Regions from separate parts of the Bacillus sp. JZ39 genome, predicted to be linked through region 2. Evidence: riboswitches for the same ligand, from Rfam matches in the RefSeq annotation. Region 2 holds a riboswitch; the other holds the start of a gene.
The links. A riboswitch is a leader RNA that binds a small molecule or an ion and turns the genes downstream of it on or off. The one in region 2 is predicted to bind thiamine pyrophosphate.
Positions count from the first base shown of each region.

Region 1: linked by a shared signal. The riboswitch ahead of thiT (energy-coupled thiamine transporter ThiT) and the one ahead of thiU (HMP/thiamine ABC transporter substrate-binding protein ThiU) in region 2 are both predicted to bind thiamine pyrophosphate.

Region 1 covers NZ_CP096389.1:2,962,716-2,968,822, forward strand. Annotated here, with positions in the region: rRNA gene M1D65_RS15265 (16S ribosomal RNA) at 1-1,094, opposite strand, end outside; TPP riboswitch at 1,559-1,660, shown strand; gene thiT (energy-coupled thiamine transporter ThiT) at 1,760-2,338, shown strand; gene M1D65_RS15275 (GNAT family N-acetyltransferase) at 2,380-2,901, opposite strand; gene floT (flotillin lipid rafts scaffold protein FloT) at 2,919-4,448, opposite strand; gene M1D65_RS15285 (NfeD family protein) at 4,469-4,993, opposite strand; gene M1D65_RS15290 (DinB family protein) at 5,161-5,649, shown strand; gene M1D65_RS15295 (MOSC domain-containing protein) at 5,655-6,107, opposite strand, start outside.
Region 2 covers NZ_CP096389.1:1,358,378-1,364,484, forward strand. Annotated here, with positions in the region: gene thiX (HMP/thiamine ABC transporter permease ThiX) at 1-565, opposite strand, end outside; gene M1D65_RS07140 (ABC transporter ATP-binding protein) at 540-2,183, opposite strand; gene M1D65_RS07145 (ECF transporter S component) at 2,170-2,769, opposite strand; gene thiU (HMP/thiamine ABC transporter substrate-binding protein ThiU) at 2,771-3,373, opposite strand; TPP riboswitch at 3,470-3,582, opposite strand; gene ykoG (two-component system response regulator YkoG) at 3,684-4,370, shown strand; gene ykoH (two-component system sensor histidine kinase YkoH) at 4,374-5,738, shown strand; gene M1D65_RS07165 (PepSY domain-containing protein) at 5,735-6,107, shown strand, end outside.

The DNA.
Region 1 (6,107 bases), 1.6 Mb from region 2:
AACATCTCACGACACGAGCTGACGACAACCATGCACCACCTGTCACTCTGCCCCCGAAGGGGACGTCCTATCTCTAGGATTGTCAGAGGATGTCAAGACCTGGTAAGGTTCTTCGCGTTGCTTCGAATTAAACCACATGCTCCACCGCTTGTGCGGGCCCCCGTCAATTCCTTTGAGTTTCAGTCTTGCGACCGTACTCCCCAGGCGGAGTGCTTAATGCGTTAGCTGCAGCACTAAGGGGCGGAAACCCCCTAACACTTAGCACTCATCGTTTACGGCGTGGACTACCAGGGTATCTAATCCTGTTCGCTCCCCACGCTTTCGCTCCTCAGCGTCAGTTACAGACCAGAGAGTCGCCTTCGCCACTGGTGTTCCTCCACATCTCTACGCATTTCACCGCTACACGTGGAATTCCACTCTCCTCTTCTGCACTCAAGTTCCCCAGTTTCCAATGACCCTCCCCGGTTGAGCCGGGGGCTTTCACATCAGACTTAAGAAACCGCCTGCGAGCCCTTTACGCCCAATAATTCCGGACAACGCTTGCCACCTACGTATTACCGCGGCTGCTGGCACGTAGTTAGCCGTGGCTTTCTGGTTAGGTACCGTCAAGGTACCGCCCTATTCGAACGGTACTTGTTCTTCCCTAACAACAGAGCTTTACGATCCGAAAACCTTCATCACTCACGCGGCGTTGCTCCGTCAGACTTTCGTCCATTGCGGAAGATTCCCTACTGCTGCCTCCCGTAGGAGTCTGGGCCGTGTCTCAGTCCCAGTGTGGCCGATCACCCTCTCAGGTCGGCTACGCATCGTCGCCTTGGTGAGCCGTTACCTCACCAACTAGCTAATGCGCCGCGGGTCCATCTGTAAGTGGTAGCCGAAGCCACCTTTTATGTTTGAACCATGCGGTTCAAACAACCATCCGGTATTAGCCCCGGTTTCCCGGAGTTATCCCAGTCTTACAGGCAGGTTACCCACGTGTTACTCACCCGTCCGCCGCTAACATCAGGGAGCAAGCTCCCATCTGTCCGCTCGACTTGCATGTATTAGGCACGCCGCCAGCGTTCGTCCTGAGCCAGGATCAAACTCTCCGATAAATGGATCACAGGTTAAGTTCACCGCATCCTGCGGCGACACCTGTGTGACCTGCGTCGTGCAGGCCCTAGTTTGACTGACTACGCACATCGCTGTGCGATTTATAAAAATGAATTAACAGGTACGTTTTGTCTTGTTTAGTTTTCAAAGATCATTTCGTCACTTCTCAATGAAGCAGCTTTACTAATATAACATTCAGCTTCTTTTTTGTCAACAACTTTTTTCAAGTTGTTTTGAAGCATCTAGTTTGTGTCCGCTGTGCATCAGCGACGTTTAATAATATAACACCTCTATTTATTTATTGCAATAGTTTTTTTAAAAAATCTATAAAACAAATAAACTATAATCCTCGCCATGATTTCTAAAGCGTGTGTATCATATAACTTTCTTAAAAGAACATATACATCAGTCATGTGATCTTGTTGTTTTTTTCATTTTCTTGTATAGTAGAAACGAACTAAATACTGATGACCACAAGGGGAGCATTAAAGCTGAGAGTGAGCGGTTTCGTTCTGACCCTTTGAACCTGTTAGTTAACGCTGGCGTAGGGATGTGGCAAAGTCAAATGAATTGCAGATCGTAAAGCAGTGCGTGGAACTTTTCTCATCCTTCCGCGTGCTGCTTTTTTGTTGTCCTTTTGGTTGTCTGTCAATGGAAGGAGATAGATATGAATCAATCTAAGCAACTGGTTCGCCTTATTGAAATTGCCATTATGACAGCAGCAGCCGTTATTTTAGACATTGTCTCAGGAATGTTTCTTAGCATGCCTCAAGGAGGCTCGGTCTCCATCATGATGATTCCGATCTTTTTAATTTCGTTTCGCTGGGGTGTCAAAGCAGGTCTTACTACAGGTTTGTTGACAGGTCTAGTACAAATAGCAATCGGAAACTTGTTTGCTCAACATCCTGTACAGCTATTGTTAGATTACATTGTCGCTTTCGCAGCAATCGGCATAAGCGGCTGTTTCGCTTCTTCTGTCCGTAAAGCCGCTGTATCAAAAACAAAAGGGAAATTGATTGTTTCAGTGGTCAGCGCAGTTTTTATCGGCAGTTTGCTGCGCTATGCCGCGCATGTCATTTCAGGAGCTGTGTTTTTCGGCAGCTTTGCTCCAAAAGGAACACCGGTATGGATTTATTCTTTAACTTATAATGCGACTTACATGGTTCCTTCATTCATTATTTGTGCAATTGTCCTATGTTTATTATTTATGACAGCACCCCGTCTGCTTAAAAGTGACAAAGCGTAAAAGTAACAATCCCCCAGCGAATTCCGCTGGGGGATTTTTCGTTATCTGTTAAGAAGTGTTTTTAAAGCTGAAAGATCCGGCCAGCCAAGACCTACTTCTTTCAGCCTTACTCCGGCAATTTCAAAGTTGTCCTCCGCTACTCTTTCAGGTGAATAGGCCTGATAAAATATAATCGAGGGATTCTGCTCAATAACCCAAACAAACATACTTGAAAAACCATGTTGAAGCAAAAACTCTGCTCCTTTTGCTAAGAGCGCCCTGCCTGCACCTTGCCGCTGGCGCTCTTCCAGAAGATAAATAGCGTATAACTCGCCGTCATAGCCTTCTTGTTCAGAGCGAATAGGTCCAAATGAAGCAAAGCCGAATACTGAACCCTTTTCGTCCTGAGCAACAAATACTCCCTTTAACGAGCGACTTTTCCATTTGTCTTCAAATTCCTTATAGTTCAGTCTGTTTAAATAATCAATCGGGATAATTTCGTGGTATGTTGTCCTCCAGCTGTCTACATGCACTTTTGCAATGTCCTTTATATCCTCTAACTTCGCTTCACGTACAGTTACCATACGGTTCTGCCCTTTCCTTACTCTGATTTTTGGATCGTTTTGGCTTCTTTGATTTCATTTGTTAATTCATTAATGCTTTGTTTTACGTTTCCTTTTCCTGAAAAGTTCTCAAGCATTTCTTTTACATCAATTCCCGAGGATGCTTTTAAACTTTCTTGCAGACTTGACATTAAGTTCGTCGCATAGCTGGTTACTTTGTTTGCTCCGCTTGATTCACCGCTTCCTCCTGTATCGACAACGGTGATTTTATCAATATTTGAAAGAGGTGCGGCTGCTTGTTTCGCGTATTCCGGAAGCATTTTGACAATCATATCGAAAATCGCCGCCTGCCCGTACTGTTCAAAGGCAGCCGCAATTTTCTCTTTTGCTTCCGCTTCTGCAAGACCTTTCAGGCGGATAACCTCTGCTTCTGTCTCTCCTTTCGCTTTTTCCGCTTCTGCTTTTGCTAGCCCGTCAATTCTTACTTTTTCCGCCTCAGCCTTTGCCATTGCTTCTATACTGTACTTCTTGGCATCGGCTTCCGCGAGCTGTTTGGCTTTCTCAGCTGCTGCGGACTGCTCAACAGAATAACGGTCTGCATCGGCTTTTTTCTTTACCTCTGAGTCGTATTGACGTTCACGGCGAAGAATTTCTTTTTCTTCTAGTTCTATTTGTTTTTGGCGTTCGATAATTTTAACCTGCATTTCCTGCTCTGTGACTTGCTGGCGCGCTCTGGCAGTCTCTAAATCATATGCTTGGTCGGCATTCGCTTTTGCCGTATCTTGTTCTCTGCGGAATTCAGCCATTTTGAGCTGATTGATTTTTTCAGCTTCAGCGATTTCCGTCGCCCGTTCAAGTTCTGATTTTTTTGCGTCTTTATCGGCTTCTGCCCGCTTAATTCGGGTTTCTTTATCAGCCTCTGCTGTTGCGATATCAGCATCGCGTTTTACTTGGGCAATTCTTGGTTTCCCTAATGATTCAAGATAACCGTTTTTATCACGAACATCTTTAATGGTAAACGAGACGATTACAAGCCCCATTTTCGCGAGATCCTGTGAAGCGACACGCTGCACCTCTTGAGAGAATTTTTCTCTGTTTTTATAGATTTCTTCTACTGTCATTGAGCCGAGAATGGAACGAAGGTGGCCTTCTAAAACCTCCCGCGCTTCCTGCTCACGGTCGTCTTTTGATTTCCCTAAAAATTGTTCGGCTGCTGTAGCGATTTCTCCTATAGAACCGCCGATTTTAATAATCGCAGTTCCATCGGCCATTACTGGCACTCCTTGTTCTGTATAGACTTCAGGTGTCGAAACATCGAGTTTGCTTGATAATAGGCTTAGCGGCTCTGCCTGCTGGAAGACGGGAAGGACAAAGGTTCCTCCGCCGCGGACGATTTTAATACGGTTGCCGCCTTCATCGACATGAACATTTTTATTGCCCAGATAGCTCCCCGTTACAATTAACGCTTCATCAGGCCCTGCTGTACGATACTTCGTAATAAACACAGCTATTAGTGCAATTAATAAAAAGAATACAACTCCGATGATCATTATAATCGGCATTGTCATATCAAATTCCTCCTTGTATATTAAATGGGTTCATGCGGAGTAACCGAAAGAACTCCGTTGTTAATATCTACGACTAACACCGTTGTCCCGTAACTGATCTGCTGATTATCAAAACTGACCGCTGACTTTGAAATGGTCCCGCCTATCCCTTCTATGACCACTTCACCAAACCCGTCAACCGGCACAGCTGTAATCACTTTACCGAGTCTTCCTCTGAGATCATCTTCTCTATATGCCAATGATTCTTCTGCAGATGATAATGGTACCAGTACAAAGATGTGAAGCAATACCACCAGCATGATCGAAAGGATGCAAGATAAAAGCGCAATCAGCAAGCTTGACAGAGGCAATACAAGTTCACCTATATATCCGCCCGCTGAAAAACATGTGAAAAATGAGAGCACTAATGTCGGATTAAGAAACGGAATGCCTTCTGACAGTCCTGCAAATACATCTCCGAAAAACAGGAATAATAGCGTAAGGCTGCCCGCAATAATAAGCGTATAAAGATAAATTGTTTGTATAGGTACTCCAAATAACTCCAATTTCCTCATCCTTTCTTCATCAATGCATTGATGAACGGCCGCCGTTACCATTTATACGAGACACCACGGGAAAGGTTTCAAAATTTTAAGACAAATAACCCATTTGAAGTGCTTTATAAATGATAATTGCTTATATATATGGTAATGTCATTTTAGGAGGAGATATGATGAGTATCTTTAATGAAGCCAGATTAGAAACGTGGAACGAATTGAAAGGACTTTCTGACGAAAAGCTGAACCAAAAGCCTTCTGCTGAAGAATGGAGCATACGGGAAGTTCTTGACCATTTGAAAAAAATCGATATGACCGCACAAAAAATGTTGAAGGAACGTGTAAAGGACGCTCCGATTAAAGAAATTGAAGAAAAACCGCTTGAGGTAGCACAGGACAGAAATAATAAACGGAAAGCCCCGAGTCATCTTGAGCCTGCGCATGATTTTATTTCAGGCAGCCAAATGAAACGTGAGCTTGATGTGGTAAGAGAGCAGCTGACTGCTGCGATTGCCTCTCTGAAAGAAGAAGATTTTGAAAGAGTGCTTCCGCATCCTGTGTTTCAAGAGCTGACTGTCAGACAGTGGATCGATTTTATCGGCCATCATGAAAAACGGCACCTCAGCCAAATGAAAGAAATTAAAGAAAAGATAGAAAGGGCCTGATTTCATCAGACCCTTTCTGCTTTTCGTTTGACTTTTCGCTGATAGGAATGAACTTCTATTTCATCACCTGTGTAAACAGCACCAGGTCTTTCCACAATACATACAATCCCTCTAATGCCCAGTGCGTGGCGGACGAAAGCCGGCGCCAGCTTCGGTTGGTCCGGATAATAAGACTGAATGACTTCTCCCGGCTGGATACACGGATCATTTTCGCCCTCACACAGCAGAGCCGCTCCGCTCGGAAAAATAATCCGGCTTCCTTCTTTTAATGAAGTAAGATCTGGCATACCGCTGACTGCCACATTCGCCCCGAGCCATTCCGGCAAAATCCTCGGCACTCCCATTTTTAAAGCGATTTCGTTGCATTCCTCTATTGAAACAATTGAAATTTGTCTGCGGTTGAAAATTTCAGTCCCTCTTGAAAACATTGGTTCTCTGGCTCCCGCTTTTTTGGTCAG
Region 2 (6,107 bases):
ATCGTTTTAACGCACTGATTTTATTCATGATGCCGCTCTCCGCCGCTCCTCCTCTGATTTTATGAGCCTGCTGAATCAGCTGGACCTCATCCTTTAACAGCGGAAGAAAGCGAAAGCCTGCAATGACACCGTACGCGAGCTTTGGTGAGAGCCTGCACTGCTGGACAAGGCTCAGCACAAATAAAATCGGATCGGTTGTAAAAACAAACATCATCGATAAGGCGGAAAAGCATAAAATACGAAACCCGAGAGAGATGCCGACAGACACATTATCGCTGTTAATGGAGATAGGGCCTGCTTGAAACAAAAAATTATCCGGTGTTGTCGGCACCTTTCCAAAAACTGCGGCTGTCCACACGCACCCGAATGCTAAAATCAAAAACGGAATCGTAAACAACAACCATTTTTTCAATGGGATTCCGGCCGCCAGTAAAACGCCCGCAACGATGATGATATAAAAACATGCCGGAGTGTAAGGGTTGTAAATAAACGACAGCATGACGACACAACAAAAAACCGCCGCCGCTTTCACAGTCGGATTAATGAGATGTAACGGCTGCTTCATCACGCACCTCCTCTTGAAATGCCATCCATTCATATAGAAGGGGAAGGGTGAGCTTTGCTTTTTGGACAAGCCCTGTTTCTTGAGAAAACAACTGCGCTGGAGATCCGTCAAAGGCCAGGCCTGTATCGTGAAGCACAAGCACGCTGTCAGCATACGAAGAGACTAGCTCCATATCGTGTGTAATCATAAGGACAGCGGTTCCCTCTGCCTTGATACGCTGAATCATTTCCATGCATTCAGCCGCTGTGCGGGCGTCCTGGCCAAAGGTTGGTTCGTCTAATAATAAAACCTTTACGTCATGCATGAGCATAGTAGCAACGCTCAGTCGCCGTTTTTGCCCTTGGCTGATCGCAAACGGATGATGATCAGCCAAATGCGCAAGACCAAAACGCTGCAGCAGATGTTGCGCTTTTTTCTCAGTTTCAGCATTTGCTTTCTGGCCGAACAGAAGCTCGTCATACACCGTATCGGTGACGAATTGATGCTCGGGGTTTTGAAAAACAAATCCCATCCGTTTACGCAATTCTTTTTCTTTATATTTCTGCAGCGGCTGATCATAGAGAAGGATTTTGCCGCTTTGCGGTTTCATGAGACGAGCCAGAACTGATAGGAGCGTCGATTTTCCAGTTCCGTTCGGACCGACAAGCGCCGTTAAAGAGCCTTCACGCAACGAAAAGCTGATGTCTTTGAAAATCGCCTGCTGTCCTCTCGCGAACGAAAGGCTGCTGACTTCAAGCACACTCTCCCCAGAAGAAGCTTCCTTCTTTTTTGCATGCCCGGCAGGAATAGGCTCTTTGAACAGCATCTCTTTTGATAAAGTAAACGGCATACTCAGCTTTTCCTGCAGATGACAGACCTTTGGAATGGCGATGCCCAATTTCTTTAGTGTCTCCGCTTCATGCTGAAATAGATTTTTTGTCAGGCCATCCAGCGCCTTTTTGCCTGATTTGTCGAGCACGATCGTTCTATCAATCCAAGGCGCCCATTCATCAAGCTGGTGCTCAATGACGAGGAGGCTGAAACCTTTTTCCCGCTGAAGATCCTTCATCAGATGAACGAACTCCCGCGCTGAGAAAGGGTCTAAAAGAGAGGTCGGCTCATCTAAAATAATAAGCTCAGGCTCCATCGCCAAAATACAGGCGAGAGCCACTTTCTGCTTTTGTCCTCCTGAAAGGGTTGAGATCATTTTTTCTTTTAAATGGATAATGCGTAATTTTTCTAATACGGCGTTGATTTTCTCTGTCATTTCTTCTTTTGGAATTTGCAGATTTTCCAGCCCGAACGCTATTTCGTCCTCCACCGTCAGCATGCAGAACTGCTGATCAGGATCCTGAAAAACGACCCCGGCATGCTGAGCAATCGTTTCGGAGGTTTCAGCATCTGTGACCGGCTTTTGAAATAGAAATACATGTCCGGACTGAATGCCGTCGCAAGCCTCCGGATATAGACCGTTTAAACAAAGGGCGAGCGAGCTTTTGCCGCATCCGCTCGGTCCTAATAATAAAACACATTCTCCTTTTTGAAGCTCAAACGAAATGCCTTGAAAAACCGGTTTCTCGTCTTCTTCATAAGAGAAGCTGAGCTGCTCAACCGTCAGAAGCTCATCAAAGGCTTGCATGTTCTGACGCCCGCTTCCGTTTCTTTTTCAGTTCCTTTCCGAGTGCCATTCCGTTTAACACACCTGTATAAGCGAGAGAGTCGCTGACAGCTTTTCCGAGAAGCCCCGCCAAAAGCGCGCCGGAAATGAGGCGGATCACAAGCATAATGAGCAGATAACCTGGTGAATAGGCTGCATAGCCAGAAACAAAGAGATCATAGATAAAGCTGGCTACTGAAGACCCCATACCGGCCAGCATAAGGACAGGGAGAGAGTATGCTTTCCAGCGTGTTGCAAGAAACACAGCCTCAGCCCCGAGTCCTTGAACAATGCCAATGACGATGACCATCGGGCCAGACGGATTTCCCAGCAGGCACTCAACGAGAGCGGCAATGATTTCAGAAACGAGCGCCGCACCCGGTTTTCGAATCATGTACGCGGCGATCACAGAAACGATAAACCAAATGCCGTAAATCGGTTCATAGGCGATTGGCCCAAACATACCTGCAAGCACGTTTCCGAAATGTGTAAATAATAAATAAACAACGGCAAATACGATACTGATAACCGACATGATGACAATTTCTTTTACTTTCCAGCTTTTCATTTTATCCCTGCTTTCTGTTTTTTCTTGATGGACTGTTAGCCGAAAGATTCACAGTCATGGTGATATGGTTTGTTTGCTGCTCGGCCATGCGGAAAACGGCTTCCAATGTGCTGAATACGTCATGCGCATCCCCGTCAAGCTCGCTCGCGTAATGGACACTCTGTACGAAAGTGCCTTGGGCTTTTGCAATGTCGACAGCCTTCATAATCAATCCCATATAATCCGGCTCGTTCATTGGATAAAGGGCAAATTGGCACGGCGCTTCCGCCTTCAAGCCTCGGACAGCATCATCATTGACACGCTTATCACCTTTGGAAAGATATGTATCCCCCTGTGTGTCACCCGGGCATCCAATGGAAAACGTGCCGTTCATGACGATGTGTTGTTCGCTGTTTGCTGCATGAAGGTAAATGGCTTTTGCAGCATCGAATACATGATCAATCGATCCGCGTAACACCGTGCTGATATGGTCGGTTTTCGTCCATACCTTGGATGTATCTGTTTTTTTCAGCGCAGACTTGATCACACTGATAAAATCATCCGTCATCGGATATAAAGAGAAGCGAAAACCGGCGATTTTGCTTGTACCGCAAATATGCTCCATTTCTCCGACCTCCTGTTTTTTTGGTAAAATAAAAAACTGCATATCCTAAGGGAATATGCAGTCATAGATCGATTAAGCGCACAAAAAAATACACCATTCGGTCAACCTGCACTTCCCCACGCTGGTATTATCCAGATCGGGTCATAAGGGATCAAAGCGCGTTTCTTCCGCGCTTTATCTCAGCCAAAACAGCACCCCTAGTGCTTTCCGTATACAATTTTTTATTTTGACATCATAATAGATGATAAGAATCATTTTGTAAACAACGAAATCATTTTTTTCATATAGGGACGGGAGAGGATGATCAAATTTGGAAAAAGGACACATATTAATTGTGGAAGATGAAGAAAAAATCGCCAGGGTTCTTCAGCTTGAATTGGAATATGAAGGATACAGCGTCACGATCAAACACAATGGCACAGAAGGTCTTGATGCGGCAGCGGAAGGCGGGTATTCCTTGGTGCTTCTTGATGTCATGCTTCCGGGGCTTAGCGGACTGGAAGTGCTGCGCCGCTTGAGAAAAACGGATTCGCAGACACCGGTCATATTATTAACGGCGCGAGACAGTATTCCTGATAAGGTAACAGGTCTGGACATCGGTGCAAATGACTATGTCACCAAGCCGTTTGAAATCGAGGAATTGCTTGCGAGAATCAGGGCGGCGCTGCGGCAAAATGGAACAAAAACTGAAGATATCGGCACCTTTCTTACATATGACGATTTGCGGGTGAACGAAAAAACCCGTGAAGTGAGACGCGGAGACAAAGAGGTGGAATTAACGCCGCGGGAATTTGATCTGCTCGTCTATATGCTAAAGCATCCGCAGCAAGTGCTGACACGGGAGCAAATTCTAAGCTCAGTATGGGGATTTGATTATATCGGTGATACAAATGTCGTGGACGTCTACATAAGATACATCAGAAAAAAACTGGACTATCCTTACGAAAAACAGCTGATCCATACGATTCGCGGGGTCGGCTATGCCATTAAGGGGTAAACGATGAAGCTGAAGACCAAGATTCATCTATACACTTCGATATCACTGTTGATTTTATTAATTTTGGTTCATACCGCAGTATATCTCATTTTTTCGTCTGCGCTGACATCAAAGGATGCGGCCCGGCTTGCTGATGAGACGGATAACATTGCCGAAGCGCTGCGTGCCGCTGAAACAGAAGGAGTGGCTTTGCAGGATATGCTGCAGGCCTATCTTCCGGCAAATGGCATGGTGCGTGTAGTGAATGGTGATCAAAAAGCCGTTATGACGATCACAAAAGAAAAAGCCTATAAAGATTTTCCTCTCTCTTTTCATAGCGGCGAAACGGCAGATGTGAGGAAACCTGACGGCAAGCTGTTTGCCGAGGCTGCTGTTCCGGTGATTTGGACCGATGGACAAGTCGTGTCTCTTCAGCTGGTTGAAAGATTGGAGAACACAGAAGAGAGTCTGTTTCTGCTGAAAATCATCTTAATCGCTGCAAGTGCTGCTGTCTGCATTGCTTCTTTTTTTGCAGGCAGCTTGCTAGCCCGCCGAATCATCAATCCGATCAGACGTTTAATGATCACAATGAAAGACATACAGCGAGACAAAGAATTTAAAACGATTTCTTTAGAAGGACAGTCCAACGATGAATTGTATCAAATGGGGCTGACATTTAATGAAATGGCAATGATGCTGAAGGAGCACTATGATAAACAGCAGCAATTTATTCAAGATGCTTCACACGAATTGAAAACCCCGCTCACTATTATAGAAAGCTACAGCAGCCTGATGAAGCGGTGGGGTGCAAAAAAGCCGGAGGTGCTTGAGGAGTCGATAGAAGCCATTCACTCAGAAGCGGTGCATATGAAAAAACTGACCAATCAGCTTTTGGCGCTGGCCAAAAGCCATCAAGGACTCGAGGTTGATCTGAAAACAATCGATCTGATTAAAGCGGCGCGCGCGGTTATGCAAACGCTCCAGTCCGTTTATCAGCGTGACATATTGCTTGAAACAGATAAAGAGAGCCTGCTTGTAAAGGCAGATGAAGAACGCATCAAGCAGCTGTTGACCATTTTGCTTGATAATGCAATAAAGTATAGTGAAAAGCCTATTGAGATGTCAGCCGGAACGAGGAATGGACGGCCATTTCTATCAGTGAGGGATGAAGGCATCGGAATACCTGAGGAGCATATCCCGCATTTGTTCGAACGGTTCTACCGGGCAGATGAGGCACGAAACAGAAAAACAGGCGGAACAGGTTTAGGCCTTTCCATTGCCAAGCAAATCGCTGATGAGCATGGCATTGAGCTGTCTGTCAAAAGCAAGCCGGGACAAGGAACAGCTGTCACCATGCAATTCAGCGAACAGAATGGGGGAGGCCGATGACTAAAACAATAAAAACAGTATCTTTTGCTGCAGCAGCCATTTTAGTTGTCATCATCTGTACGTTTCTCATCATTCGGCAAACCCATGAGAACGTATTGTCAAAGGAGACTGTCGTAAAAAAAGTCGAAGCCTCTTATGAAGGCAAGGTCACGAAAGCAACACAATCAAAGGATAAAAAAACATATGATATAACCCTTGAAAATCCAAAGGGAACTTACTTTGTAAAAGCAGACGCAATATCGGCTGACATTCTTTCAATGAATAGAGTAAAAGCAGTGAATCCATCTGCCATGACAGAAAAAGAAGCCGAGCATCTCGCGCTTGAGCGGGTGCCGGGAACGGTCAAAAAACAAACACGGCAAAGTCAAG